DNA from 2 places in the Brevibacterium limosum genome. Region 2 is predicted to be linked to the other one. Evidence: predicted binding sites of a transcription regulator. Region 2 holds the regulator's gene; the other holds the start of a gene.

Region 1 (14,609 bases), 1.3 Mb from region 2:
TGCGGCCTCGGCGGGTATATGGCCCTGTCCGACCGCACGGATCTGCTGCCCGTGCTCATCGTGCTCGCGATGCTCGGCTTCGTCGGTTCGGTGAGCGTGTCGAGGTATGTGTCGAAGTCCGATTCGATGACGCCCGGCGCCGAGGCGGGGGCACTGTCGGACTTCACCAGCACGGACTGGCACATGCCGCGTGACACGGAAGCCGAGGATTCCGCCGAGGCGGCCGACCGGACCCGGCCGCGCGCTGAGTCCGGATCGGGCGCGGCGCAACCGGTGCGTCCCAGCGATGAGGTCACCGAGATCGCGGATCCGACCTACGACGCTCACGCCGACAGCGGCGGAGAGGGCGAGGGCACCGGACCGGACCCGGGACCCGAGGACGCCGAGCGCATGTCGTCCGGCGAGGGGGAGGGGAACACCCGTGGTTCTTGACATCATCTCGGCCGTGCTCATCTTCCTCGGCGCGGTTCTGTCCCTGGCCGCCGCGGTCGGCCTCGTCCGCTTCGGCGACCTCCTCTCACGGATGCACGCGAGTGCGAAACCCCAGGTGTTGGGCCTGGTGCTCGTCGCGGTGGCGATCGCCATCCAGTTCCCGACCTGGGCGACGGTGACGACGCTGGCGATCATCATCTCCTTCCAGCTCGTGACGATTCCCGTCGCCACCCATATGGTCGGTCGCGCCGGATATCGCACCAAACACCTGCGTCGATCTATGCTGTACCGAGATGAACTCGCCGAAGCGGTCGACCGTGCCGAGGCCAGAGAGATCGCCTGGGAACGCCAGAGAGGAACCGGAACAGACCACCATGACGGCTGACAATCACACCGAGCCCCAACCACTCGTCTTGGTCGCCGATGATGAGCCGGACGTACTCGGAGCGGTCGTACCGTTCCTCGAACGCTCCGGGTTCCGGGTGCTGCCCGCCAGCGACGGACTGCTCGCCCTCGACGAGATCCACCGCCACAGACCCGATGTGTGCGTCCTCGACGTGCTCATGCCCGGAGCCGATGGCCGGCAGGTGCTGCGCCGTCTGCGGCAGGAGGAGAACTGGGTTCCGGTGCTGCTGCTGACCCAGGTCGGCGAAGGCGTCGAGAGGGCGATGGCCCTCGAAGAGGGTGCCGACGACTACCTCAATAAGCCCTTCGATCCGCACGAGCTCGTCGCCCGCATCCGGGCCGTGCTGCGCCGCACCCGCAATGACGGGCCGCCCCTGGCCACGGCTCCGGTGCTCGTGTCCAGCTTCGGTCTGCGCGTCGACCGCGTCGGACGCCGCGCCTGGCTGGGCCAGCGGGAGCTCGTCATCACCCCGAAGGGCTTCACCCTGCTCGAATACCTCATGGTGCACAAGGACGAACTCATCGAACGCTCCCGCCTGCTCGAAGTGCTGTGGGGATTCGAAGAGGCCGTGGGCACGCGCGCCGTCGACTCGCGCGTCGCCGAACTGCGTCGTGTGCTCGGTGAAGACGCCGCCGAACCGCGGTGGATCGCGACCGTGCAGGGGCGCGGCTACCGTTTCGTCGGTGAGGTCCGCGGCGAGGACGGACAGAGTCGTCTATGACGAACTTCCTTGTCTTCGAGATCCAGGTCTGGCTGTTCCTGCTGCTGCTCGTCATCGTGCTCGGCGGTCTGGCCGTCGGCGCCTGGTTTGGCTGGCGGCACCTGAAGAGACGCGAGGCCGCGCTGCGAGAATCGATCGAGACGGCCGCAGCCGAGGATTCGATGACGAAGCGCAATCGGATGCTCATCCGACTCGACCACGAGCTGAAGAATCCGCTGACGGCGCTGCGCACCTCGGCGGCGAGCATCCGGGAGGTCGTCCGTGACGGCGGCGCGCTGAGCGAGGTTGAGCCGGCCGCCAAGCAGGTCGACGTGTCCTCGCGCCGGGTCGCCCGTCTGCTGGCTGATCTGCGCAAACTCGCCGATGTCGAGACCCGCATCATCGAATACGCACGCGTCGACCTCGACGCGCTCATCCACCAGGCCGTCGAGGACGCCTCGACGGCGCCGGGCGCCGAGGATCGGATGATCGTGGCCACGGTGGCACGTGCTCCGTGGCGGCTGCCCGATGTCGCCGGTGAAGAGGATCTGCTGCTCACCGGGATCCTCAACCTGCTGGGCAATGCCCTCAAATACTCGTCGCAGGCCGAAGTCGTCGAGCTGCGCGCCAATGAGCAGATCATCGACGGGCACCGCTGGGTCGTCGTCGAGGTCGCCGATACGGGCAGCGGGATCCCGCTGCCCGAGCAGGAGAACGTCTGGGACGAGCTGTCTCGCGGCTCCCGTGTGCGTGCGGTCGCCGGCTCCGGAATGGGCCTCTCACTCGTGCGTGCCATCGTCACCCGCCACGGCGGGTCCGTGCAGCTCTTCAGCCAGGAGGGTGTGGGCACCTCGGTGCGCATGGTCCTTCCCGTCCTCGCCGATGCCGCCCCTGTGACGGTTCCGCAGATGTCGGATCATATGGATCGGGTCGCTGCCGGTTCGCATGCGGTCCAACCCGTGCAGCAGTCGGATTCTCGGCGGGCGCCCGGTTTCCTGCCGCCGAGGCAGCCCAACGAGGCCGAACTGCAGGGGCGGATCCTCGGCACCCCGCGACGCACGTCGAAGCGTCGGCTCGAACGCGTCGACGGCAACCTCGTCAACCGGCGGACGGGCGAATCCGTCTCCGGTGGATTCCCGCCGGATTCCGGGCAACATTCGCAGTTCAAACCACCCCGTCAGGCACCGAACGCCGGAGGACAGAACCCGGGTTACGGGCAGCCGCCGGTGGGCGGCCAGGCGAATTCGGGACCGCAGAACTCAGGACCACAGTACCCGGGCCCCCAGACCGCAGGGTCACAGAACTCGGGCCCACAGTATCCAGGGCAGGCACCCGTGGGCAGCCAGCCCAATTCCGGTCCGCAGCCGCCTCAGTACGGGAACCGACAGCCGCAGCCGACTCAGAACGGTCCGGAAGCGGGGTACTCGAACCGTCGCCCGCAGGGTGACCAGCAGTGAGACCGGCGACTGGACGAACGACATTGCTGAGATCCGCTTCGGCGCGGCGAGCCGCGGCTGCCGGCACACTCGCACTGACCGTACTGCTCAGCGGGTGCTCGGTGTTTCAGATCCGCACCGAAGACAAGTCCGCGGGTCCCGTCCGGATCGGTGTGCAGGAGACTGCCGGCCCCGAGCCCACTGGCAAACCCACCGAAGCCGGGATCCCCGAGGGGATGGAGAAGACTTCGGTGACGTTCGGCGACAGCTGCCCGGTCGAGCTCAGCTTCGCGCTCGGCGATGATTGGACGGACAGCACCGGGAGCACCGATCAATTCCACGTCTTCAGCCGCGGGGACGACAGCGTCCGCTCCGATATCATCCTCGTCAACTGCACCGACGAGTACGGTGACAGTGCCCAGGAAGTCGTCGATCAGAAGCGGCGCTTCAACTTCTCCAAGCAGGATTCGCAGGTGCTGGCCGAGCAGACGGGATCTCTGGCCGCAGGAGAGTTCTGGAGCTATCAGGGTGTCCTCGGTCCTACCGAGATCCTCGCTCTCGACAGCCAACCCACTTATGCGTTCGGAGTGCAGACCGGATACAAGATCAACGGTCGCCTGGTGAATCTCTCCATTGAGATGCGCACTCTCAAGGACAACGCTGCAACAGAGAAGGACTACGAGAAGATGCTGCCGACTGTGACGATCGATGGTGAGAAGGTTCCGGCGCCGAGCTTCCAGTGACCTTCGAATGACCTTCGAACGACGCGGTGTTCGACCGCCCGGATTTCGGTTCTACGATGTCGCGCGACCAGGATTCGATCGGCCGCTTCGGCGGTCCCGCGGGGGCACGGCAGTAACCAGCCGCCTCGGTGATCTGGGGTTTTCGGGATTTCGCCCCGGATTCGACGTTGGGATCTAGGATGGGAAGATGACGACCCACGACGCAGTGACCCGACTCCTCGACGCCCGCCGCCTGCAAGGCCTCCTGACGAATCAGAGCGGGCGCGTCATCGCCCAGTACTCGTTCCTCAACTCCGAGGGCAGCTCCTCTCTCAGCCACCTCGCCGATATCAGCGGGGAGGAACCGCGGCGAATCACCCGCGGTGACCAGTCCGTGGGACCGACCGCGCTGAGTGAGAACGGCACGATCGTCTTCGCCTCGAAACGCAAGGGCGAAGACGGCAAGGATGCCGACTCTCCGAGCCTGTGGGCACTGCCGGACAACGGCGAGGCCCGCAAGCTCGCCGACCACGAGGGTGGTTTCTCCCGAATCGAGGTCAAGGGCGAGACCCTCATCGTCGAATTCCCCGTCCATACATGGGCCGCTGACGAGAACGACCACCAGGAGTTCAGCTCCGAACGCAGCGACGCGAAGGTCAGCGGAATCCTCCACACCGGCTTCCCCGTCCGCCGCTGGGATCACGATCTGGGGCCGGGCCGGCAGACCCTGGCCGTGGCCACCCTCGACGAGGCGGGCGCCGACTTCCCCGAAGTCAGTGACGAGCTGAGTGCTCCGGCGGGCCTGGACTTCCGCTACCTGTCCCTGCCGTCCGGTCGACTGGTCGATTGGGCCGTCGACGATGAGGCTCGCTTCGTTCTCGTCCAGCTCGAGAAGCCGATCCCCGGCCAGCTCGAGGCCAGTGAGATCTGGCGCGTGGACCTCGACGGGGAGCCCGAGCTGCACCGTCTGACGAAACCGGCTGCCGATCACAGCTTCGACATCGAGGCCATCAGCCCGGACGGGACGAAAGCACTGGTGACCCGCGTACAGAACTGGACTCCCCAGACCAACCTCTCGGCCGAACTCATGGTCCTCGACCTCGAGACCGCGGAACTGACACCCGTGTGGCCGGACGCCGACTTCTGGTTCTCCCCGATCTGGGCCGACGATTCGACGATCGTGGCCACCGCCGATGACCACGGCCGCGGCAGCATCTTCATCGGTGACATCAAGGATGCGCAGCCCAGGCGGCTCGTCGGAGGAGTCGATCAGAAGTATTCGTTCTCGGGTCTGGCCCTGCGCGGGGACACGGTCGTGGCGGCCGCCTCGGCGATCGATGTCGCACCCCTGCCGATCTCCGTCGACCTCGCAACCGGGGTGATCAGCGAGCTCGCGAACCCGGCGACGGTGCTCGACGAAGGCGGCACCCTCACCGAGGTCGAGGTCCGTGCCGAGGACGGCGCCCCGATCCGTGCGTGGCTGGTCCTGCCGGACGGCGAAGGGCCGCATCCGCTCGTCGTCTTCGCCCACGGAGGACCTTGGGGATCGTGGAATGCGTGGACCTTTAGGTGGAATCCGGGCCCCTTCGCGGCTGCCGGCTATGCGGTGCTGCTGCCGGATCCGGCGATCTCCACCGGGTACGGGCAGGCGATGATCGACCGCGGTCAGCAGCAGCTGGGCGGCACGCCTTTCACCGACATCATGACGCTGACCGAGGCGGCAGGGGCGCGGGCGGATATCGATTCCGAGCGCATCGCCCTGGCCGGCGGATCCTATGGCGGGTACATGGCCAACTGGGTGGCCGGGCACACCGGCAGTGCCTTCAGGTGCATCGTCACCCACGCCTCCCTGTGGAACACCACGTCGATGGGGCGGACGACGGACAATTCGTCCTGGGATGAGGCGATGCGGGAGCAGTCGGCGCAGTATTCGCCGCACCTCTTCGCCGGTGACATCGAGGTGCCGATGCTCGTCATCCACGGGGACAAGGACTACCGGGTGCCGATCGGGCAAGGTCAGGAACTGTGGCTGGATCTGCTCACTCAGGCGAAGACTCCGCTCGACGCCGACGGTGACACTCAGCATCGATTCCTCTATTACCCGGACGAGGGGCATTGGATCCTCGGGCGCGGCAATGCCGAGGTCTGGTACCGCACCGTGCTCGCGTTCCTCGACACGCATGTGCTCGGAATCGACGCGAACCGGGTCCGCACACTGGGGTGAACCGACACCCTGCTCGCCGGCACCCTGCGGTGAGGAGTTCACGCACCGATTCCGTACCTTGAATGAGGCGAACGCAGAGCGATGGAAGGACCCTGATGACACAGACCGAGCAGATCCCCGCCGAGGCGGTCATCCACAATGCGTGCATCCTCGACGGTGAGCCGGCGACGTTCGCCGAGGAGACCGCCGACACCTGGATCGCCATCGCCCAGGGAACGGTCACCGCACGGGGCCGCGGGGACGGCTGGAAGGACAGGGCCGCCTCGGCGAGGGGTGACGTCATCGACGCGGCAGGCGGATTCGTGGCTCCGGCGTTCGTCGATATCCACTGCCACGGCGCTGGCGGAGCGAGCGCCGAGGACGGTGCCGAGGCGATCGATGCGGTCCTCGACGTGCATCGTGCTCACGGAACCGGCAGGCTCGCTCTGTCGTTCGTCTCGGACACGGTCGACGGGCTGTGCCGGTCCCTGCGCGTCGGGGCCGGGCTCGTCCGCGAGCGCGCCCCGGTCATGGGCCTGCATGCCGAGGGTCCGTTCCTGTCCCCGGATTTCAAGGGGGCGCATGCGCCTGAGGTGCTCACATCGCCGACTCCTGCGGCGGTCGAGGCGATCCTGGAGGCGGCCGATGGAACGCTCGCGCAGATCACCATCGCCCCCGAACTGCCCGGTGCCCTCGACGCGATCGCCCGGTTCACCGAGGCTGGGGTGCGTGTGGCTGTCGGTCACACGGCCGCCGACTTCGAGCTGACCGCTGCGGCGTTCGAGGCCGGGGCGAGCATCCTCACCCACGCGTTCAATGCGATGCCGGGCATCCACCACCGTGCTCCGGGGCCGGTTCTTGCCGCGGCCGAGGCTGAGCATGTCACCGTCGAACTCATCAATGACGGCGTCCACGTCGCTGGCCCGGTCGCACGCATGCTCCACGAACTCGTGCCCGGACGCCTTGCGCTGATCACCGATGCCATGGCGGCAACCGGGCTGCACGACGGAAGCTATCACCTCGGTTCGCTCCCGGTCGAGGTCAAGGATTCGGTGGCTCGTCTGGTCACCCCGGACGGCTCTCCCGGTGCCATCGCCGGGTCCACGTTGACGATGGACGAGGCCGTGAAGCGGGCCGTCGCCGAGGTGGGGCTCAGTCCGTTCGACGCCGTGCAGGCCGCGAGCCTCACTCCACTGCGCGCGGTGGGCGGAGTGCTGGAGGCGGGTGATTCTCTGCATGCGGCGGGCGGTACTGTCGATGCCGGCAGCCTGTTGGCTCCCGGAATGCCGGCTGACCTCCTGCTCCTCAATGAGGACATGAGTATCCGATCAATGAGGACATGAACATCTGAGGTTCGCGGGCGGGTGATCCCGGACTCGACCGCACCCGGCCGGAAAATAGTCGGATCGGACCCGACCGAACTTGGGCGGCCGTCGGGCAGGACTTCACCGTGAAAGAGGCCGTACTCGGCTCTGCTCGGAAGATGGGCACAGCTGTCCCCTGAAAGCTGGGTCGGCTATTTGTCGAACAGAGAGTCGACGATGTCGTCCGCGATAAAGCGGGCGTGGAGGATCGGCTTACGAGCGGGGTCCTTTGCGGCGGGTGGGATGTAGGCCGGTCGGCCGTCGAAGAGCATCACCGTGTCCCAATCGGTGCGGTCGAGCAGGTGGTGGTGATAGCTGCAGAGCAGCGCGAGGTTGTTGATCTCCGTCCTGCCTCCGCGCGCCCACGGCCACACGTGGTTGGCGTCGCACCAACCGGGAGGGGCGTCACAGCCGGGGAAGGTGCAACCTCGGTCACGGGCGGTGATCACTGCCAGCTGCTTTCGATTGGCGAAGCGCTGTTCTGTGGCCACCTGCATCGTCTTGGCCTTGTCGCTCATGAGGTGGAAGAACAGTGAGCCGTTGAGGCCGTTTCTCATCAATTCCTTGATAGGAATGGGATTATCGGCGCCCGTGGTGCCGTGTCCCGTGCCGTTGGCCAGATCTTCGGCGGTGGCGTTTATGACGAGAGCATAAGGCGCTCCTGCCGCCGTCCGCTGCTTATCGATCGTGGTGACGAGGCCGGCGAATCGTTCGTAGATCCATTCGCGTGCCGAGGGCTGTTCGGCGCTGACGTCGACGAGACCGCCGTCCTCACGAATACCGACGCCGGGGACGGCCGCCGGACTCCCGGTCGTGCGAGCTGCGTCGAGATCGGGTTTCGGAACTCGCTTCGCGTCATACCGGTCGCCGGAGAGCACCGCATCGACGATCTCGAGCAGCTCTTTGTCGGCAAGCGGTGAGCTCGTTCCCTCAGGAGCAACGGTCGCGGTAGCGGTGGGATTCCCCGCGGCTGCGGAACCAAACGAGCCGGTCGCGGCAACGTCCCCGTCGGCTGCTGTTGATTCGGCACCAGCATTGTTGCAACTGGCGTTGTCGTCTTCCCCTGCCGCCTGGATCCGTGAGGTCAGCAGTCCGTTGAGAGTGCCCCCGGTGACAGGGTCGAGCAGTCCACGCAGCTCCCAGTCGCCGTTGGCCTTGGCTCGCATGGACATGTTGTAAGCCGAGCGGTCGGCCGAGTCCTTCGGCTCTGCACCGTCGGGGTCGATATAGCCCATGAGCTTGCCGAAGATCTCACGCAGGTCCTTGAGACGGACCTTGGGTGCGTTGCGGACCAGTCGCGACTCGACGTCGGTGCGGACCGCCTGACTGACCCAGGTGGGCAGCTTGCGCATGCAGTCTTCGATGACGGAGGCCTGCGCGGCGGAGATGGTACCGGCATGGAGCGCGTCCGCGACGACCGGGTAGAGAGGCGGCAGCGCCTGTCCGGCCATATCGACGCGTCCGCCGAGGTTCTTGGCCATATCGGTCCGGCGGTTCGCCTCCGCGCCGGTGAGGTTGAATCGGTTCTCGATGAGCGACTTAGTCGACTTGGCGCCGAAGTCACTGGGCGTCCCGACGCGTTCGCAGACGGAGAGTGCCAGCGTCGACAGGGCATCGTTGATGCGTGTGATCGCCTCGACCCCATCGGCGAGCATGATGGCCTGGTCCGGTCCCATGGGGCGATCGAACGCGCGCAACTCATCTTTGAGGCTCATCAGCTGAGTGATCGAAGAGGTGACCTCGGGCGCGAAGCGGCTGAGATCTGCCCACTCCTCGTCGGCCAGCAGCGGGTGACCGCTGGTCTGAGGTGAGCTGTCGGCATCCCGATCTGAATGATCGGAGCTGCGTTCGGGAGTGAGGGTCATGGGGATGGTTTCCGTTCACCAACATCGTTGTTGTTGATGTCCAGTGTACTCACCAGCGCAGAAAAACGCCATAGATAATCGAAAAATAGTTCGAACATGGATCATAAGTTCGTAGATGTACGATAAGTAGAGCAAGCTCGGTTGTGCCAAGATTGCCGGAGTGCCTGCCGGCGACCGGTGGGTCGGTGTTGTCGCATGGCTGCCGGAGAGCCTGCCGCCGGCCCGTGCCGCCGCCGGCCCGAGTCGCAGCGAACTCTGCCGCCGCTTCCCGGCTTCGAATGTGTCACCGGGTCGTGGCACGATTGGAGTATGGATGCCCTGCTCCTCATTGACACCGACGATGCCAGCTACCCCAGCGATGACGCCATGGAGACCCTCGGCGATATCGTCACCCGCACCCGCGCCGTGGGCGGCGTGCTCATCTTCGTTTCGACAAAGGCCGACCTCGCCGACACTCCCGACGAGGAGCTGAGCATCTTCGTTCCCGATGAGGAGGACCTCGTGCTCCGCTCCGAGAGCTCGGATGTGTTCGAAGGTGTCGACGATCTGGCCGCGGGCCTGCATGACCTGTCTGTCGACCGGATCGTCATCGCCGGCGCCGACGCCACCACAGGGGTGCCCGGTGCCGACGTCAGCACAGGGGCGCGCGGGGTCGGAACTGCCGACTCCGAGTCCGGGCCCGCCGCTCAGGCGGGAGGCGATGTCGACGCCAGCACCTCCTCGGCGAGCACCCCCGGAGCCGTCTATGCCTCGGCGATGGCGGGTCTTGTGTGCAACTTCGACGTCGTCGTTCTCTCCGACTCCACCACTGACCCTGATGGCAACCTCGTCACCTGGGGCGATGCCGCAGCGAAAGCCGGTGCCATGGTCAAAAAGACCGCCGATACCTGGCTGCGGATGTAGGCTCAGCCGCCTTCCCGAAAGTGTTCTACATTGAGTAGAATGTGGGAGCGACCTGAGAGGAGGGCCCATGACCGGATGGACGAAATCCGTACGCGCGCTCTTCGCCGCTCTCTTCACGACCCTTCTCGCCCTGCTCATGCACCTCGCCGCCGGTGGCGGAATCTCGGTTCCCGGCACTGTGGTCGTCTTCGTCCTCGTCCTCTGGGCGGCGATGATCGTCGCCGGCAGGCGCCTGGGCTACCTCACTCTGGCCGGTCTGCTCGGCCTCGGGCAGGTGCTCATGCACCTGACGATGAGCTGGTCCGCCCACGCCCTCGCCCATGCGGGGGCTCACGCCGGAGCCGCCCACACCGGAGCCACAAGTACCGGGACCTCAGGTACCGGATCCACCTCCGCCGAGGCGGCCCTCCACGCCCACGCCGGACACATCGTCCCGGCCCCGGGCTCCCTTGATCTCGGTCCGGCCGCATCCGCGCTCGGACATGCCAACCACGGTGCCACCTCGGTGGGGATGATCATCGCCCACCTCGTCGCCGTCCTCGTCACCGCCGTGATCCTCAAGCGCGGTGAGGACATCGTCCTCAGCATTCTGCAGCTGGCCCTGGGGCCGGTGATCGGTGCACTGCGTGCCCTCGCCGAGGCGGCCGGAGTCCTGGCCGACGAACCGTTCCGCAAGCTCTGCGCTTCGTTCCGGCTGCCGCAGCCGGTCACCTCGGCGGTCGTCGGTCCGAACTATCGGCGCGGACCGCCCGCACTCGTCTGACCTCCCATTCGGCGGTTGCACCGCCGACCCACACCCGATTTCCCGGGTGACCATCCATCTTCGGGCGACCGCCGAAACAGCGGCGGCTCGCCCCTCGGTGACAGTCGAACACGTCCGCGCAGACCGCGGCTCACGTCGACCCGTGCTCGACTGCACCTGAATGACGAAAGTGCAGACATCATGCGAAAGAACATCACCCTGGCCGTTGCCCTGCCCATCGCCGTCGCCATCGGCCTGGCGGGCTGCGGTCACGACGACAGCACGGCAGCCGGGTCGACACAGACCGAAGGCAGCAGCAGCTCCGCCTCAGCGGACAGTTCGGACAGCCAAGTCGACGCCGAGGCGCTCAGCCTCGACGGCGCCTGGGTCAAGGCTGCTGACGACGGAATGACCGCAGTCTTCGGCGAACTGAAGAACAACACCGACCAGGACATCAACCTCGTCGAAGCGAAGTACGCGGACGCGAAGATGGTCCAACTCCACGAAACCGAAGGCGACGGTTCCGGCGGAATGTCCATGCAGGAGAAGAAGGGCGGCTTCACCATCCCGGCCGGGGAGAGCCTCGACCTCGAGCCCGGGGGCGATCACATCATGATCATGGGCCTGAAGAAGGCCATCAAGCCGGGCGAGCAGATCAGCCTCGACCTCGTCACCGCCGACGGCGAGACCGTCGAGGTCACGGCCGTGGCGAAGGAGTACTCCGGAGCCCAGGAAGACTACGCGCCCGGTGAGGCCGAAGGCTCCAGCGACGGAGAGAATGCCGACCACGCCGACCACGGCCACGACGAAGACCACGGCGATGACGGTCACGAGGACTCCGACCAGGGAGACCACGGTGACCACTGAGCCCGGTCGCCCCGGCTTCAGCCGCCGAGGTCTCCTGACCTCGGCGGCCGCGGCCGGCGGCGTCGGAATCGTCGGTGCCACGGGCGGATTCGCGCTCGGTCGCGACTCCGGGGCGCAGGGCACGAGCGCCGGTGACGGAGGGCCGCCTCGACGAGATCTGGACGGGGCGAACGGGCCGCAGACCGAGCCGTTCTTCGGCACTCATCAATCCGGTGTCGAAACCCCGGCGCAGGCGTATGCGCACTTCATCGCGTTCACGCTGGGGCCCGGGATCACGGCCGCCGAGGCGGTGCGCTGGCTGCGGCTGCTCACCGCGGATGCGGCGGCACTGACGCAGGGGCAGGCGCCGTTGGCCGACTCCGAATCGGAACTCGCCGTCGACCCCGCCCGGCTGACGGTGACCTTCGGATTCGGGGCCGAACTGGTGGCATTGGCCGGAAGGGACCACGTCCCGGACTGGCTGAGGCCACTGGAGGCGTTCTCGATCGATCGCCTCGATCAGGACCGGTGCACGGGTGACCTGCTCCTGCAGATCTGCGGCGACGACCCGCTGACCTTGGCACATGCCAGGCGCATGCTGTTCAAGGACTCACGTTCATTCGCGAAGGTGGCCTGGCAGCGGGACGGATTCCGACGTGCCTACGGCAGCTCGGGGGAGGGGACGACCCAGCGGAACCTCTTCGGTCAGCTCGACGGCACGGCGAATCCGGGGCCCGGCTCCGAGGACTTCGCGCGGATCATCTGGGGCCAGGGCACCGAGACTGCGGACCCGGTGTTCTCCGCTCGCGGGGAGCCGCCGGCCGATCTCGGCGCGCATCTGCCTGTGTGGATGCGTGGGGGAACGACTCTGGTGCTGCGTGATATTGCGATGAACCTCGACACCTGGGACCAGGCCGACCGTCCGGCACGGGAGTTCGCGGTCGGGCGGACCATGGACACCGGGGCACCGCTGTCGGGCAAGGACGAGTTCGGCGTCCCGGACTTCACCGCCGTCGATGGGCGCGGGCTGACGAAGATCTCGCAGGTCGCGCATATCGCTCGTGCCCGCGACGGGCTGGGTCCGGAGGCGCAGATCCACCGGCGCACGTTCAACTATGAGACTGGTGCGGGTGGGGATTCGGGGCTGCTGTTCGCGTCGTTCCAGGCCGATATCGAGCGGCAGTTCCTGCCGATCCAACGCCGCCTCGCCGAGGTGGACCTGCTCAACGAATGGACGACCCCGATCGGGTCGACTGTGTGGGCGATACCGCCCGGAGCGGCCGAGGGCGGCTACGTCGGGCAGGAGCTGTTCGACGGGTGAGGAAGCGGCGCGGCCGCCGGGCCAACCGCCACGGCCGCATCCTCTTTGCACTGGCAGCGGCCGCCGTCCCCGCAGTCGCGGGTGCGGCGGCCGCATCGTGTGAGCGCCCGGATGCTCAGTCGGTGATCTCGGAGTCGAAGGCCTTCGGGTTGTCCTTGACCCACTGGTCGACGGCGTCACCTTCCTGACCCTCTTCGTATTCGTTGACGATGAGGTCTTCGAGCTCTCCGTACGTCTTGTCGTCGAGCTTGATTCCCTTGATGAGCTCGGACGCTTCGGGGAACTTGTCGCTGAAGCCGTCGGTGCCGAGGAAGTGCATCTTCTCCGGATCGCCCATGGCGTTGTAGGGAAGCGGCATTCGGTAGCACGCGTGGAACGAAGTGGTAGCAGGAGCGCGGGGATCCGGTAGCACCACTCCGGCACCCCGCGCTCCCAGCTTACGGTCACGCCGGACTATCGACCTCGGGTTGCTGTCGAGTCTTCTTCCGCATGTTCGGGCCATCGAGTTGGACGATCTCGCTGACAGATACCAGCCGGCTCAGGATTGACTCGGCGATGACGGCATCGTGGAGTGATTTGTACCAGTCTTCGGGGTCGAACTGGGATGTGACGATTGTGGCTCCGCGGCCTTCTCTGCTGGCAAGAATGTTCAGTATCTTCGCCGTCGTGTCCATCGAGATCGGAGTGGTCAGGAAGTCATCGAGGACGAGGACATCGCAGTTGCGCAGACTGTCGAGGAACCGCAATCCTCCAGGATCAGACGGTTGATAGACCGCTAACCGGTTCCCCAGATCATCAAGCCGCCAGTACGCGACGGTGTAGTCCTTCCGGCAGGCAGCGTTGACCAGAGCCTGGGCCAGATAGGACTTGCCGACACTGGTCTTGCCGAGGATGATCACGTTCGTCGCATTCTCAATCCAGGCACACGAGGCGAGCCGGTCAACAACGTCGCGAGTCAGCGTCCGGTCAGGTAGGTCTTCGACGCAGGCTGCAGGGTTCGGGGTGTGCGAGGCTTTGAGGAGTTTGTGGACGCGGCGTTCTGCCCGGGCAGCGAGCTCGATATCGAGAGCGTGGTGAATCTTGGCGGAGAACGTCCAGTCGTCGTAGTCGGAATCGTTGGCGATATCGACCACGGCTTGTCCGAACGCGGTCATGCGCAGTTGGGTGAACGTCGCCATGTCATCAGTGGTCAGGTGATTACTCATTGGTCGGAGCCTTTCTCATCGTTCGTCAGCGCCGTCAGCCGGAATTGGTCAACTCCAGTCAGGTGAGCACGGCTGGTATCCCGGGACATTGCAGGGACTGGGGCCGGTGATGGTGGTGGTGTGACTGCCGGTCGTTGCTTGGCCTGAGCCCGAACAGCTGTCAGCTGGTGTTTGACCGCGGTGTAGCTGATCGGTCGGCGTTCATCGGCGCACAATGTTTGGCAGGCCTGTTCCAGTAAGGGCCGGTTGTCGCCTTTGCCCAGGGAGAGGATGTTCATGCAGGCTCTGAACCCTTGGGCTTCGATCTTCTTGGCATCCAGCAGCCGCGTGAGTGCTTCGACTGTGTTCGGTCCCGTCTTCGCGGCTTGGCGGAGGAAGTAGCCGCGAGTCCACAACCCAGCAGTCTGGCCTTGAGAGGCTGGGGCGTGGTCGGCGTCGGTGACATATGAGTGCTTCTTCGTCGC
Region 2 (14,609 bases):
ATCTCGGCGATATCGGCCACGACATCGCGGGTGTCGCGGTCGAGGCCGAGATTCGAAGCCACGGTCCACAGCGATTCGCCTTCACCGACGACGACGGCGTCGGCATCGATGCCGACACTCTCCGTCTCCGATTCGGCGACAGCAGCGGCCGAGAACGACTGGGTGGCGAGGAGGAGCGCTCCGCCGATGACGACGAGAGCGACGAGCAGGGTCCGGAGAAGGCGCACAGCCTGGCGTCCACGAGTGGTCAGGCGCAGCTCGGTGTTCTGTGCAGACATCGCATTACCTCTTTCATTCGTACGATTCCACCAGTAATCGGTAGAACGTCTGTTCTATTCAACATGCCAATCGAACAAATGTCCAGTCCGACTCGAACATCTATGCGACAATGAGAGGGAACCAGCGTTGTTGATTGATCTGTCAGAACCATCTCAGTCGGCACTGACACGAGAATCTCCGAAGCGGAGATCACGGCGTTCAGCGGCAGGGAATAGAACGAAGGGGAACGAGCAATGGTTCAGAACAAACGAGGCAGAGGCAGGCCTCGCAACGAAGATGTTGCCAGCGAGATCGCTGCCGCTCGCAGCGATGACGACGACGTGGTCCAGATCCCCGAGGGATCGACCGGTGAGGGCGATTTCCGCCTGACTCCTCGTCAGCGTCTCGTGCTCGAAACCATCGAACGCGCGGTCGTCACCAACGGCTACCCGCCGAGCATGCGCGAGATCGGCAGGGCCGCAGGACTGGCTTCCCTCTCGAGCGTCGCCCACCAGCTCTCCCAGCTCGAGCGCCTCGGCTATGTCCGTCGCGACCCGAAGCGCCCGCGTGCCATCGAAGTGGTCAATCCGTTCGAAGAGGAAGAGGCCGAGCGCGCGAAGTACGAGGAGCTGTCCAACAACACGGTCCAGGTTCCGGTCGTCGGCCGCATCGCCGCCGGTGGCCCGATCCTGGCCGAACAGGAAGTCGACGATGTCTTCTCGCTGCCGACCCAGGTGGTCGGCTCCGGTGACATGTTCCTGCTCAAGGTCGTCGGCGATTCGATGATCGAAGCCGCCATCTGCCACGACGACTGGGTGGTCGTGCGCAAGCAGCACACCGCTGACAACGGTCAGATCGTCGCAGCACTGCTCGACGGCGAGGCCACGGTGAAGACCCTCAAGCGCAAGGCCGGTCAGCAGTGGCTGATGCCGCAGAACGAGAACTACGAGCCCATCGACGGCACCTACGCGCAGATCATGGGCCTCGTCGTCGCTGTCGTCCGCCGCCTCTGACCCTCTGTCGGCTCTCCGCTGCCGAAATGCAAAGGCCCGCGACCGATTCGGTCGCGGGCCTTTGTGTCATCCTTCGTCGGTCTCGGCCAGCCGTGCCAGGCTCTTGCGCACGAGACCGGAGTTCGTCGTCGGCCACATCCTCGGCATCGAGTTGACGAGGAAACCGGCGTACCGGGCCGAGCGCAGCCGCGAGTCGAGCACGGCGACCACTCCCCTGTCCTTGGTCGACCGGATGAGGCGTCCGGCTCCCTGAGCCAGGCGCAGGGCCGCATGGGTGGCCGAGACGGCCATGAATCCGTTGACTCCGCGCTGGTCGGCATCGCGTGCTCGAGCCTGCATGAGCGGGTCGTCGGGGCGTGGGAACGGGAGACGGTCGATGATGACCAGTCGGTTCGTGCGTCCCGGCACATCGACTCCCTGCCACAGCGACATGGTCCCGAACAGGCAGGTCTGATCATCGGCCGTGAACTCGGAGACCAGCGCCGGCAGGCCGTCGTCGCCTTGGAGCAGGATCGGGAGATCGAGCTTCTTCCGCAGGAGTTCTGCCGCTGCGTTCGCCGCAGCACGGGAGGAGAACAGGCCCAGCGCTCCGCCGTTCGACGCCTCGACGAGTTCCTCGAGCTCCGTCAGCGCCTCCTCGCTCAGCCCGCTGCGTCCGGGCTTGGGCAGGTGGGAGGCGACGTAGAGGATGCCCTGCTTCCCATAGTCGAAGGGCGATCCCACATCGAGGCTGTCCCACTTCGGGGCATCGGGTCCGAAGAGCCCCAACGAGGCGGCGACCGCGTCGAAGTTCCCGCCCAGGGACAGGGTCGCCGAGGTGGCCACGACCGTGGACTCTTCGAAGATGCCGTTGCGCATGGTGCCGGCAACACTCAGGGGAGCGACGACGAGGTTCGTCGTCTCCTTCTCCCTGAAGGTCGAGCGCGAGAGCCAGATGACATCGTTCTTGCCCGGGTCGCAGAAGCGCTCGGCGAGTTCGAAGATCTCCTGACAGCGGGCCTTGGCCATCTGCCGACCGGCATCGGCGTCCTCGGTCTTGCCGCCGATGTCGTTGATGATCTGGCGTGCCGAATCACGGATCTGCGCCATGGCCAGTCCGAGTGCCTCGCTCATATGCAAGATGAGCCCCTCGGGCACCGATTTCTGTGCGCGTTCGAGTGCTGCCGCGGCGGAATCGAGCAGGGAGACGACCCCGTCTTGGACGGTGGTGTGTTTCCGGACCGAACTCGTCGCCGCCGAGAGCATGCTCGTGTTGATCTGACCGGACAGTGCGCTGGTCACCCGGTCCTTGAGCTCGTGGGCCTCGTCGATGATGATGACATCGTGTTCGGGCAGAACGTTCGATTCTCCGAAGGCGTCGATGGCCAGCAGGGCATGGTTCGTCACGACGATATCGGCCTCGGCGGCCTTGTTCCGGGCCAGCTCGGCGAAGCATTCGGTGAACAGCGGACAGTTCGAACCGAGGCAGTCGAAGGCGTTGACCGACACCTGTGACCAGGCACGATCGCTGACACCGGGCATGAGGTCGTCCCGGTCGCCTGTGTCGGTGGTCTTCTTCCAGGTGCGGATCCGTTGGATCTCCTCCCCCAGCCCGGAGCGTTCGGTGGGTTTGCGTCCCGCCTCGGCGTCGGCGCCGAGGTCGAAGAGCATTCCCTCTCCTTCGTCGGGATACCCGCCGGCGAGCTTGTGCTTGCACACATAGTTCCGCCGCCCCTTGAGCAGAGCTGCCCTGGGCAGCGGATCGAGATCCTTCTTCACGGCCTTGAACAGTCGCGGCAGATCGCGGTGGATGATCTGCGTCTGCAGGGCCAGGGTCGCCGTGGACACGACGACCTTTCCACCGGTGCGAGTGACGTATTCGGTCGCCGGCACGAGGTAGGCCAGGGATTTGCCGGTGCCGGTTCCCGCCTGGACGAGCAGGTGGATTCCCTTGTCCACCGCCGAGGCGACCGCCTGGGCCATCTCCTGCTGACCTCCTCGTGGCGACCCGCCGATGGCGCCGACAGCGGATTCGAGGAGGTTGTCGACAGCCTTCACTCGTCGATGACCAGGTCCGGACGTTGGAATTCGCGCAGTTCGTCGACGAGTTCGGTCGGCACCTTCGCCTGCAGGCTGGTGCCTTCTGCGCCGTGCGATTCGTGTTCGACCGTGCCGAGGGCGTAGATCTTCGACACGAGGTCACCACGTTCGTAGGGAATGAGCACGGTCATGTCGATGTCCGGGACCGGCAGTCGGTCCTCGATGGCCTCGATGAGGTCATCGATGCCTTCCTTCGACACGGCGGAGACGAACTGGGCATCGGGATACTCCGCGCGCAGCCCGGTGATCACGGCCTCCTCGGCGATATCGGCCTTGTTGAACACGAGCAGTTCGGGGATGTCCCCGGTCTCGACCTCCCCCAGGACGTCGCGCACGGCCTGGATCTGCCCGTGCGGATCCGGGTGGGAGGCGTCGACGACGTGGAGGAGCAGATCCGAACCGGCGGCCTCCTCCAGTGTCGAGCGGAAGGCTTCGACGAGCTGGTGAGGCAGGTTGCGGACGAAACCGACGGTGTCCGTGTAGGTGAAGACGATGCCGTCGGCGGTCTTGGCCTGACGGACGGTCGGGTCGAGAGTGGCGAAGAGGGCGTTCTGCACCATCACCTCGGCGTCGGTGAGCAGGTTGAGCAGGGAGGATTTGCCCGCGTTCGTGTACCCGACGATCGCAACGGAGGGCACATGGTGCCGGGCGCGGTTCTTCCGCTTCGTCTCCCGGGACGGTGCCATGGCGTTGATCTCGCGGCGCAGCTTCGACATCCGGGCGCGGATGCGGCGGCGGTCGAGCTCGATCTTCGTCTCACCAGGCCCGCGGGAGCCGATCCCGGCACCGCCGGCGACCCGGCCACCGGCCTGGCGGGACAGTGACTCACCCCAACCGCGCAGACGCGGCAGGAGGTATTCGAGTTGGGCGAGTTCGACCTGGGCCTTGCCTTCGCGGGATTTCGCATGCTGGGCGAAGATGTCGAGGATGAGCGCGACGCGGTCGACGACCTTGACCTTGATGACGTCCTCGAGTCCGCGCCTCTGGCTGGGAGCGAGTTCGGAGTCGATGATCACGGTGTCGGCGCCGACGGAGGCGACGACCTCAGCGAGCTCGGCGGCCTTGCCTTTGCCGAGGTAGGTGCCCGGATCCGGCTTGTCGCGGCGTTGGATGAGCGCGTCGAGGACCTCGGAGCCCGCGGTTTCGGCCAGCGCCGCGAGTTCTCGGATCGAGTTCTCGGCTTCGGCCTGGGTGGTGTTCCAGATGCCCGCGAGGACGACGCGTTCGAGGCGGACCTGACGGTATTCGACCTCGGTGATGTCTTCGAGTTCGGTGGAGAGTCCGGCCACCCGGGTGAGGGCGGCACGCTCGGCGAGGTCGAACTGGTCGTCCTCGGGGATGGTGTCGTGATCATCGAGGGCTTGGGCACCTCGGGAGAGCACACGGTCGAGCATCGCGTTGCGACGCTCTTTGTCTTCAGACGTCATTCATTCCTTTGTTCTCTGCCGTCAGCACGGGACTTCTCGTGCGGACGTCGTCATGCTTCGCACCGGTCGCGGCGATGCGCACCGACGGTGATGTCCATCAATTATCCCACAGCCGTCTACACTGAAACGGTGTCAGAGCACTATTTCACCGAATCGCCGAGCAGCGAGGCCAAGTCGCGGGAATTGAACCTCGAGTTGGCCGGCCGCGCCGTCACCGTCGAAACCGTATCAGGCACGTTCTCGCCCACTCGCCTCGACCTCGGCACCGCTGTGCTCCTGCGTCATCTGCCGCAGCCGCCGGCCGGCGATATCCTCGACCTCGGGTGCGGTTGGGGGCCGATCGCCCTGCACACGGCCCTGGATGCCCAGGACGCCGAGGTGGATGTGCGGGTGTGGGCACTCGACGTCAACTCCCGTTCCTTGGAGACCACGGCGGCGAATGCGCGCAGGCTGGGTCTCGAATCGATTCGCACGGTCACCGCCGCTGATGTTCCCGATGATGTGCAGTTCGCCGCGATCCGGTCGAACCCGCCGATCCGCATCGGCAAGGAAGCGCTGCACGAACTGTTGGAGATGTGGCTGCCGCGCCTGGCCCCGGGCGGCCGCGCCGACCTGGTCGTGTCGAAGAACCTCGGCGCCGATTCCCTGCAGAAGTGGATCGCCGGGATGCTCGGCGACGACTTCGAGGTCGTGCGCACGGGCTCGTCGAAGGGTTTCCGCGTGCTCACGGTCGAGCGCGGCTGAGGCGCGACCGACTCAGCTGATCGTGCCGCTGGCGACGAGGACCGCGGGCCCGGCGAGGCTGACGCGTCCGCTCGTGCCCTCGACATCGGGTTCGATTTCGATGCGCAGCTGACCGCCGGGCACATCGACTCGCCATTGCAGAGGTGACTTCTCCCCGGCCCAGTGGTGGGCTGCGATCGCTGCCGCGCAGGCACCCGTTCCGCAGGACCGGGTCTCTCCGACTCCGCGTTCGAACACGCGCATGCGCAGAGCGCCTTCTCCCCCGGCCACATCGGATCGGGCCGGTTCCATGACGATGTATTCGATGTTGGATCCCTGTGGCGGGACAGGGTCGAGGAGTGGGGCATCGCGCAGGTCGGCGGCTGCGAGCTCAGCGTTCTCGGCCAGGGCGACGACGGTGTGGGGGTTGCCGGTGGACACGCGCAGGCCGGGGCGGGCGACCTCGATGCCGCCGGTGTCCACGAGCACGGAGCTCGATGGGTCGAGCGACCAGTCGCCCATGTCGATCGTGTACCAGGCATCGCCGGGCGAGCCCGGTCCCGACACTCCCGTACCGACGACGTCGTCGCCGGTCTGGACGCCGAGAGCCGGGTTGAGGGTCGTGCGCACCGTCTTGATGCCGTCACGGGTGCCGACGAGGATGTCACGGGCGTCAGCAGAGACGCGACCGCTGGTGACGAGCGCGTGAGCGAAGACACGGACACCGTTGCCGCACATCTCGGACAGGCTGCCGTCATTGTTGTAGTAGTCCATGAACCATTCGGCTCCGGCTTCGGCCTGTTCGGCGGCCCCCGGGATACCGCTGGCTGCGGAACGGACGATGCGGATGATCCCGTCGGCGCCGAGCCCGGCCCGCCGGTCGGCGAGTGTGGCGACGGCTTCGGGATGCATCTCCAGCTTGCTGTCGTCGTCGGAGATGAGGACGAAGTCGTTCTGCGTGCCGTGTCCCTTGACGAAGGCGGCATCGGCCCATGCTGCGAACGGGGTATCCGGAGTGCTCATGACTCCATCCTATCGGTGGGCGCCGGTGGCTCGATACAGTCTCTGGTCAGGGACCGAACCTCTTCGCCAGCTCGAGGCCCTTCTTCGCCCAGGCGATCTCGGTTCGTGCCTTCTCGGCCAATCCCTCATAGGCGAACCGTTTGAAGGCGATCGTCTTCTCTCGGTCCTCGGGGCGGGTCACTTCCAAACGCCGGTTGAGCATGGGCGTGGTCAGTGTGTCGATCTTCTCGATTTCGTCTTCCCAGCACTTCAGTTCAGACGTCCAATGAGCGATGTGATCGCCCAGGAAGGCGATTCGGGTGTCGTGATCGGCTGACTCCAGGTACGAGGCTTTGAGATGCGCGGCGTCTCGTGTGCGCTGATACTTCAGCGGAGTGCGCATCCATTCGGCGAAGCTCTCCTCGCCCGCGTCTGTCACGTGATACACCCGTCTGGTGGCCACGCTCCCCCGCGTCTGCTCTTCGGGCTCGACGAGTCCCTCCGCGGCCATCTTCCTCAGCTCGGGATAGATCTGGGAGTCGGGAGCATGCCAGACGTACCCCACGGAGTGCGAGAACTGCTTCTGCAGCTCGTAGCCGGACATCGGTGCAATCCGCAAGAGCACGAGGAGAGCACTGCGTAGGCTCATTGGTCTGGGTCTCCCTAAAGTCGAACGCCAAGAGGGCCCGGACCGAAGTCCGGGCCCTTTCAGGATAGCGGTGTCAGTTCGTATAGCCGGTCCGCCAGCCGCCCTTGTACGTCTGACGTGCGACCGTCGAGTACGGGACGGGGCTGACGACGGCACGGACTTCGGTCTGCTCGTGCGGCTCGACCGATGCCTTGGTCGTCCCGCCGTCCGGTTCGCCCCACACGACCTTGAGCTCCGCGCCTTCGGGAACTTCGGGATCGACCACAGCCAGTGACAGTCCGCGACGCTCGTTGGCCGAGTATCCGGTGAACATCGAGAACCCGACCGTGTTGCCCTCGGCGTCGATGACCGCGTCGTAGTTCGCCGAACCGTAGTTGGCAAGAGGCAGATCGAAGTACTTGAAGTTGGGACCGTCGACGTTGAGCGGCGACGACAATACCTGGCCGAGGTCGTCGGCGTCCCAGGACAGCGTGACCTTCCGGCGCTGCTGCGCCGGATTCATGTTCTCCAGGGCGCTGCGGCCGATGAAATCATGGTCGAACTTGACGAAGGAACCGTAGCCGAGCTCCCACGGAGTCAGGTAGTAGTCTTCGATGTTCTCCGAGACGAACGATCCGGCCAGGGTCCCGGTCGCCTCGTAGCTGTCGACACCGAGCCATTCACGGAATCCGCGTTCTTCCTCACCCGTGTAGATCGCGGGCAGCGGGGAGGGGATCCAGCCGGATTCCAGAGTGTTCGACGGGTAGGCGCGAGACCCGACCGGCAGAAGGCCGAACTCGGCTCCCGCCTCGATGATGGCGTCGCGGATCAGGTGGTGGTCTTCGTACGGGCCCCAGACCTCGAGGCCCGGTGCTCCGGCCATTCCGTGTCGCAGTGTGCGGACCTGCCGGCCGGCGATCGACATCGTCGACATGTTGAAGAATCCGAGCTTCTCGAGCGGGCCGCCATTGAGCTTCTCGATGATGCTCCACGCGTTCGGGCCCTGGATCTGGAATCGGTAATACCGGCGGGAGACCGCGTCGCCGTACGGGCGAGAGGGCGAACGACGATCGATCTCGATGTCGAGATTCGAGTAACCACCGGTCTCACCGTGGTAGAGCAGCCAGTTCGAAGCCGGAGCGCGCCCGACATAGACGTACTCGTCTTCGGCTTCGTGGAAGAGGATGCCGTCGCCGATGACATGGCCAGAGGCCGTCGTGGGAACGTACTGCTTGGCCTTGTTCACCGCGAACTTCGCCGTCGAGTTGATGGCCGTGTCGGAGATGAGTCTGATGGCGTCGGACCCGCGCAGGAACACGTTGTCCATGTGGTGCGACTGGTCGTAGAGGACAGCCGTCTCACGCCAAGCCCGCTGTTCCTTGATCCAATTGCTGAAGTCGGCGGGAACCACCGGGTAGATGTAGGACCCGATCTGGGAATTGCGGAGCAGGTCGACCGGATTGGCGGTGTCGAGGAGCTGCTGGAGATTGTCGGTCATGAGATGTGAACCTCTCTGTTCTGATTTGTCGTTGCGGTCACTGGATGATGGTCATGTCTTCAGCGTCCGGCCGAGAAGTCGCTGACCCATTGTGCCGTGTTGAGCAGACCGCCGAAGGTGTAGAAATGCACCTTGACATCGTCGCTCTTCGAACCAGGGTCGATGTCGTCAGCCAGCTCGGTGAGGAACTTGCCGGGACCGGCAGTGCCGAGAAGATTGGTGAGCGAGAAACCGTACTTCTTGACGATCGAGGCGCTCGTCCCGACACCGAATCGGCCCGCATATCCGAGCAGCCGCTTGATTCCGGCAGGGCCGGGAGTTCCGATGCGGACGAGGGAGTCGATTCCATGCTCCCGGGTCTCCTTGACCCATTCGCTGACCCGATCGGCATCGAAAGCGAACTGGGTGAGGACCACACGTTCGAGTCCCTGGTCTTTCAGGGACTGAGTCTTTGCTTCCAGATGAGACCACAGGTCGCTCGTTGCGATATCGGGGTGGCCTTCCGGGTATCCGGCGATGCCGACCTCGGTCACTCCAAAGTTCGGCAGCAGTCCGGTGTCGATGACCGACAGCGAATCGGCGTAGGGTCCTTCCGCTTCCCTCGGGTCTCCCCCGATGACGAATACATGCTCCGAAGCACCGACCTGCTGAAGTTCTCCGAGGAAGTCTTCCAGTTCGGTCTGGGACTTCAGCCGGCGAGCGGAGATGTGCGGCACCGGCACGAAGCCCAGCTCGCGGACCGCTTCCGCAGCTTCGACCCGCATCCGCAGGTCCTCGTTGCCGAGGAAGGTGACGTTGATGCGTGTGCCTGGGGGAATGGCATGAGCAGCGTCACGCAGCTTTCCGACATCCTTGCCCGTCATTTCGAGGGAATAGTCGTCGACGATCTGGGTTCCGGTTGCTGTGACCACGGGGCCGCCTTTCATGAACACTTCCATGGGTTCCGTGAATCACTATAAACATAGGTATTTGCCTATGTCCATAGGTGATTGTGAATTCGCTCCATCGGCGCGAACTCCGCCGGCGAACCATTGCCCTGGGACCCGGGCTCTGCTAGCGTGACCGGCAACCCGCTTTCACTATCTCAATAGGGACTCTGCATAGGGAAGTCGCATCGGAGCGACGTTCCTGCTCTTCACCAGGCCTCACAAAGACGGAGACTGCTCGTGGATCTACGTACCCGCATCGACAACTCGCCGATGTCCTTCTACCAATGGCTGATCGTCGTGATCTGCACATTCCTCAACGCCCTTGACGGCTACGACGTCCTGGCCATCTCCTTTTCCTCCAACCAGGTGACTGAGGAATTCGGGCTCTCCGGGACGGCCCTCGGCCTGGTCATGAGTGCAGCGCTCTTCGGTATGGCCGTCGGTGCTCTGGTCCTCGGCCCGGTGGCAGACCGGATCGGGCGCAGAAACATGATCATGATCGCCATCATCGTCAATGCGATCGGCCTCTTCATGTCCGCGACCGCGACGTCGGCGAATCAGCTCGGCCTGTGGCGCATCGTCACCGGCCTGGGCATCGGAGGCATTCTGGTCGCCACCAACGTCATCTCGGCCGAATACTCGTCGCGCAAGCGTCGCGGACTGGTCATCAGCATCTATGCTGCGGGATACGGAATCGGTGCGGCTGTCGGAGGATCCGTCATGGTCGCACTCATCGCGAATTCCGGCTGGCGGTCGGTGTTCGTCCTCGGCGGTGCGCTGGCCGTCTTCTCACTCCTGCTCGTCGTCTTCTTGGTGCCGGAGTCCCCATCGTTCCTCTACAACAGGAAGCCGCACGATTCGCAGACCAGGCTCGAGGCCATCGCCGGCAGGCTCGGCTTCGACGGGCCGGTCGATATCGACGCGAGGGGGCCCGCATCAGCCGGAGATTCGGACGTCGGCACCGGGATCACGGCGCTGTTCAATCGCCGGAATCGTCGCGTCACCTTCGTCGTCTGGACGACGTTCTTCATCATCATGTTCGGGTTCTACTTCGTGAATTCGTGGACACCGCGGCTGATGCACGAAACCGGCCTGACCGACACCCTGTCGATGATCGTCACCGTCGGTCTCACCTTGGGCGGAGCCATCGGTTCGGTGGTCTTCGGCCTCTTCACCTCACGCTGGTCCACCCGATCCGTGCTCATGACGTTCTCCGTGGTGGCTGCTGTGCTCATGGCGATCTTCATCTTCATGGCGCAGTGGGTCGCAGTCGTCGTGGTCTTCGGTGTGCTCGTCGGTATGTCGATCAACGGCTGCATCGCCGGACTCTATGTGCTGACGCCGCAGTCGTACTCATCGACACTGCGCTCGACCGGCGCGGGTTGGGGCATCGGAATCGGGCGGTTCGGCGCCATCATCGCACCGACGGCGACCGGTGCGATGCTGGACGGCGGATGGAGTCCTCAAGCCATCTACATATTCGTCGGAGCGGTGCTCCTCTTGGCTTCGGTCGTGCTCCTGGGCATGCGCGGAATCGACGTCGAGGCAAACAGTCGCCCGCGGGTTCGCGACCAGCCTCCGGCCGCCGTCGGGTAGCCTGCGCCTTTCGGAGACAGCCCCCGCTGATTACGTGTCCCCGCACCCGCCCTGGCCTGTCCACTGCTCGGCTTCAGACCTCGGCCATCGCTCAGGACTCGGCGAGCAGGTCGAGCGCATGCATCAGATTCTGCTCGGCGTCTGCGGCGCTTCCGTCGATCCAGTTGATGCGCGGGTCACGACGGAACCACGTGTCCTGTCGGCGTGCGAACTGCCGGGTGCGGATCGCCGTCTCTTCCTTCGCCTCGGCGGCGGTGAGCTCTCCGGTCAGGTGGCGTTGGATCTGTGCGTATCCGATGGCGCGCGACGCGGTCTTTCCTTCGGCCAGCCCTGCGTCGAGCAGGCAACGCACTTCATCGACCCAGCCTTGGTCCCACATGAGTTCGACGCGTGTGGCGATCCGCTGATGGAGTACGGGCCGGTCCATGCTCAGACCGATGTGGATGGTCGGTTCGATCTCCTGATAGTCCGGCAGCTGAGCGCTGAAGGGTCGCCCCGTGAGTTCGATGACTTCGAGCGCTCGGGCGATGCGTCGTTGGTCATTGACGGTGATCTTCGCGGCCGCTTTCGGGTCGAGTTCCCGCAGCTTCCGGTGCAGACCCCAACGGTCCCTCGCGGCCTCTGCCTCGAGCCGGGCTCGCACCTCGGGATCGGTTCCCGGGAACTCCATATGGTCGACGGCGGCGCGGACGTAGAGTCCTGATCCGCCGACGAGGATCGGCCGCAGTCCGCGCCCTCGGATGTCCGCGATCGCCGTTCGCGCACGTGCCTGAAAGTCTTGGACGTTCGCCTCTTCGGTGACGTCGAGGACGTCGATGAGGTGGTGCGCAATCCCCCGCCGTTCCTCGACCGGCAGCTTCGCAGTGCCGATGTCCATCCCCCGGTAGAACTGCATCGAATCCGTGTTGATGATCTCCCCGCCGAGGCGGCCGGCCAGATCCAGCGCGAGATCCGACTTCCCGGTGGCGGTAGCTCCGACCACGGTGATGATCGGAGGCGTCGACCGCTCGCCCGGCTGCATCGATATGCCGTTCGGAGTCGGCGACTGCCCCTCAGCCATGAGCGATCACGCCCACTGTCCGGTGCCGCAGAGAGTATGCACTTCGTGAACGGATTCGTCGACGACCGGCTGCAGCGTCGAGACACGAGCACCTTGGTCGACGATGTGGCGGATCCCGGCGGCAAGCACACTGAGGCTGGCGGCCACGGTCTCCGCGTGATCACAGAGTTCGAGCAGTCTCTTCGTCTCCATGGTCGTCCCGGAGGTGAGTGTCTCGATGACTGCGGTGTCGAATTCCGCAGCGCCGTCGATCGGAGCCAAGGGGGCGTCTTCTGTAGCTGCTCCCGACAGGTCGATGGGCAGCAGAAGATTCTCACTCGAACCGAGCGGACCGATTTCGACGTCGGCGGCGTGAGCGTGAAGAATAGCGACGATGACGGCGGAGTCGGCCGCCTCGGCGAACTGACGTTCTTCCGACGTCAGGGCCTCAACGGTCTCGACCCATTCGTTCCCGGACAGCAGCTGACCGGTTCGAGTGTCGACTCCACGGTCGATTCCCCAGCCGCCCAGCCCGGCCACCGGCGGCAGAGTCTCGATCGGCAGAGCCCAACCGGTCTGCGTCCTCAAGGTCTCGCGGATGGCGGTCCGCAGGTCGACCGTCCTGGCGGTCTCGCTGAGGTCGATGTCGTCGAGCAGCACGGGGGCTGCCGGGATGATGGCAAAGGCACCCATCTCAGCCGCGGGGGCGGATGGTCGGCATGCCGAGGTTCGTGGCGCCTGCCGAACCCTGGCCGGGGCTCGGTGCGCCGCAGGTGTCAGCCTGTGCCCGGTCGTATGCGTCGCCGGCGCGGGACGGGCGCACGGAGAATCCCGAATCGGCGAGGAGGAAGTAGGGCTTCGCCTCGGTGACGCTGGCGGTGACGAAGTCGCCGGGTCGCGGCTTCTGGGTGCCTTCGGGGATTCCGACGTGGACGAGGCGGTTGTCTTCGGCACGGCCGCTCAGGCGTGGGGAATCGTCGTGGGGCAGCTTGGTCACGAGCACCTCGACCTCACGGCCGATCTGTGCTCTGTTCTCGTCCCAGGAGATCTCGTCCTGCAGCGCGGTGAGTCGTTCGAATCGTTCCTGCACCACGTCCTTCGGCACCTGGTTGTCCATCGTCGCCGCGGGTGTGCCGGGGCGAATGGAGTATTGGAAGGTGAAGGCCTGGGAGAATCGGGCCCGGCGGACGATGTCCATCGTGCCCTGGAAGTCCTCTTCGGTCTCGCCGGGGAAGCCGACGATGATGTCGGTGGTGATGGCCGCGTGTGGGATGCGCTCGCGCACGGTGTCGAGGATGTTCATGAACCGCTTGGTCCGGTAGGAGCGGCGCATGGATTTGAGGATCGTGTCGGAACCGGACTGCAGCGGCATGTGCAGCTGCGGCATCACGGTCGGGGTCTCAGCCATAGCGTCGATGACGTCATCGGAGAATGCGGCCGGGTGCGGGCTGGTGAAGCGGACCCGTTCGATTCCTTCCACGTTGCCCACGGCGCGCAGCAGTTTCGCGAATGCGCCCTTATCACGGAATTCGGCACCGTAGGAGTTGACGTTCTGGCCGAGCAGGGTGACTTCGACGACTCCGTCGGCGACGAGCGCTTCGACCTCGGCGAGGATGTCGCCGGGGCGGCGGTCCTTCTCTTTGCCGCGCAGGCTGGGCACGATGCAGAAGGTGCAGGTGTTGTTGCAGCCGACCGAGATCGAGACCCAACCGGAGTGCTGGGAGTCGCGGCGGCTGGGCAGGGTGGACGGGAAGACGTCGAGGCTTTCGAGGATCTCGACCTGGGCTTCCTCGTTGTGGCGGGCGCGTTCGAGCAGTGCCGGCAGAGAGCCCATGTTGTGGGTGCCGAAGACCACGTCGACCCAGGGGGCCTTCTTCACGATGGTGTCGCGGTCCTTCTGTGCCATGCATCCGCCGACGGCGATCTGGAGTCCGGGGTGGTTCTCTTTGACCCTCGCGAGCTGGCCGAGGTTGCCGTAGAGACGGTTGTCGGCGTTTTCGCGCACGGCGCAGGTGTTGAAGACGACGACGTCGGCTTGGTCGTCGGTGTTCGCCTGAACGTAGCCGGCATCGTCGAGCAGTCCGGACAGGCGCTCGGAGTCGTGCACGTTCATCTGACATCCGTAGGTCTTGACCTCGTAGCTGCGAGGGGTGGTTGCGGATGTCGTCGGGGATTCAATCAGTTCAGTCATGGCGCACCCATTCTAGCCGTTCTGCAGGTGCCGTTTCAGTCTTCGGCGAGCACGTCCCGTGTGACCTTGATGCAGATCGCCGAGGGGAAGCCGCGGCGGGCGAGCATGCCGAGGATTCGGCGCTCTCGCACCGCATAGTCGAGTCGGCGGGTGGAGGCGGCTTTCTTCTCGGCCACTTCGCGGGCGAGCTCTTCCTCACCGTCGATGTCGGCCACGGCTTCGGAGG

Evidence for each region. The regulator LexA, encoded in region 2, represses DNA repair genes until DNA is damaged. The targets are predictions, from matches to a motif close to TCGAACANNTGTTCGA.
Region 1: GUY37_RS01015 (HNH endonuclease signature motif containing protein) is a predicted target of LexA. The motif match lies at 9,207-9,222, and genes of this name have one in related genera.

Annotation. Positions count from the first base shown of each region.
Region 1 covers NZ_CP050154.1:224,045-238,653, forward strand. Annotated here, with positions in the region: gene GUY37_RS00980 (monovalent cation/H+ antiporter complex subunit F) at 1-432, shown strand, start outside; gene mnhG (monovalent cation/H(+) antiporter subunit G) at 422-817, shown strand; gene GUY37_RS00990 (response regulator transcription factor) at 807-1,559, shown strand; gene GUY37_RS00995 (ATP-binding protein) at 1,556-2,995, shown strand; gene GUY37_RS01000 (DcrB/PsbP domain-containing protein) at 3,019-3,717, shown strand; gene GUY37_RS01005 (S9 family peptidase) at 3,905-5,920, shown strand; gene GUY37_RS01010 (N-acetylglucosamine-6-phosphate deacetylase) at 6,016-7,242, shown strand; gene GUY37_RS01015 (HNH endonuclease signature motif containing protein) at 7,416-9,128, opposite strand; gene GUY37_RS01020 (hypothetical protein) at 9,438-10,031, shown strand; gene GUY37_RS01025 (hypothetical protein) at 10,099-10,794, shown strand; gene GUY37_RS01030 (copper chaperone PCu(A)C) at 10,975-11,640, shown strand; gene GUY37_RS01035 (Dyp-type peroxidase) at 11,594-12,940, shown strand; gene GUY37_RS01040 (glycine betaine ABC transporter substrate-binding protein) at 13,056-13,298, opposite strand; gene GUY37_RS01045 (ATP-binding protein) at 13,384-14,145, opposite strand; gene istA (IS21 family transposase) at 14,142-14,609, opposite strand, start outside.
Region 2 covers NZ_CP050154.1:1,518,202-1,532,810, reverse strand. Annotated here, with positions in the region: gene GUY37_RS06885 (LysM peptidoglycan-binding domain-containing protein) at 1-278, opposite strand, end outside; gene lexA (transcriptional repressor LexA) at 513-1,271, shown strand; gene GUY37_RS06875 (ATP-dependent DNA helicase) at 1,338-3,308, opposite strand; gene hflX (GTPase HflX) at 3,305-4,777, opposite strand; gene GUY37_RS06865 (class I SAM-dependent methyltransferase) at 4,907-5,521, shown strand; gene dapF (diaminopimelate epimerase) at 5,534-6,523, opposite strand; gene GUY37_RS06855 (PadR family transcriptional regulator) at 6,570-7,151, opposite strand; gene ligM (vanillate/3-O-methylgallate O-demethylase) at 7,225-8,628, opposite strand; gene GUY37_RS06845 (methylenetetrahydrofolate reductase) at 8,688-9,539, opposite strand; gene GUY37_RS06840 (MFS transporter) at 9,795-11,153, shown strand; gene miaA (tRNA (adenosine(37)-N6)-dimethylallyltransferase MiaA) at 11,245-12,213, opposite strand; gene GUY37_RS06830 (hypothetical protein) at 12,220-12,885, opposite strand; gene miaB (tRNA (N6-isopentenyl adenosine(37)-C2)-methylthiotransferase MiaB) at 12,887-14,383, opposite strand; gene GUY37_RS06820 (regulatory protein RecX) at 14,419-14,609, opposite strand, start outside.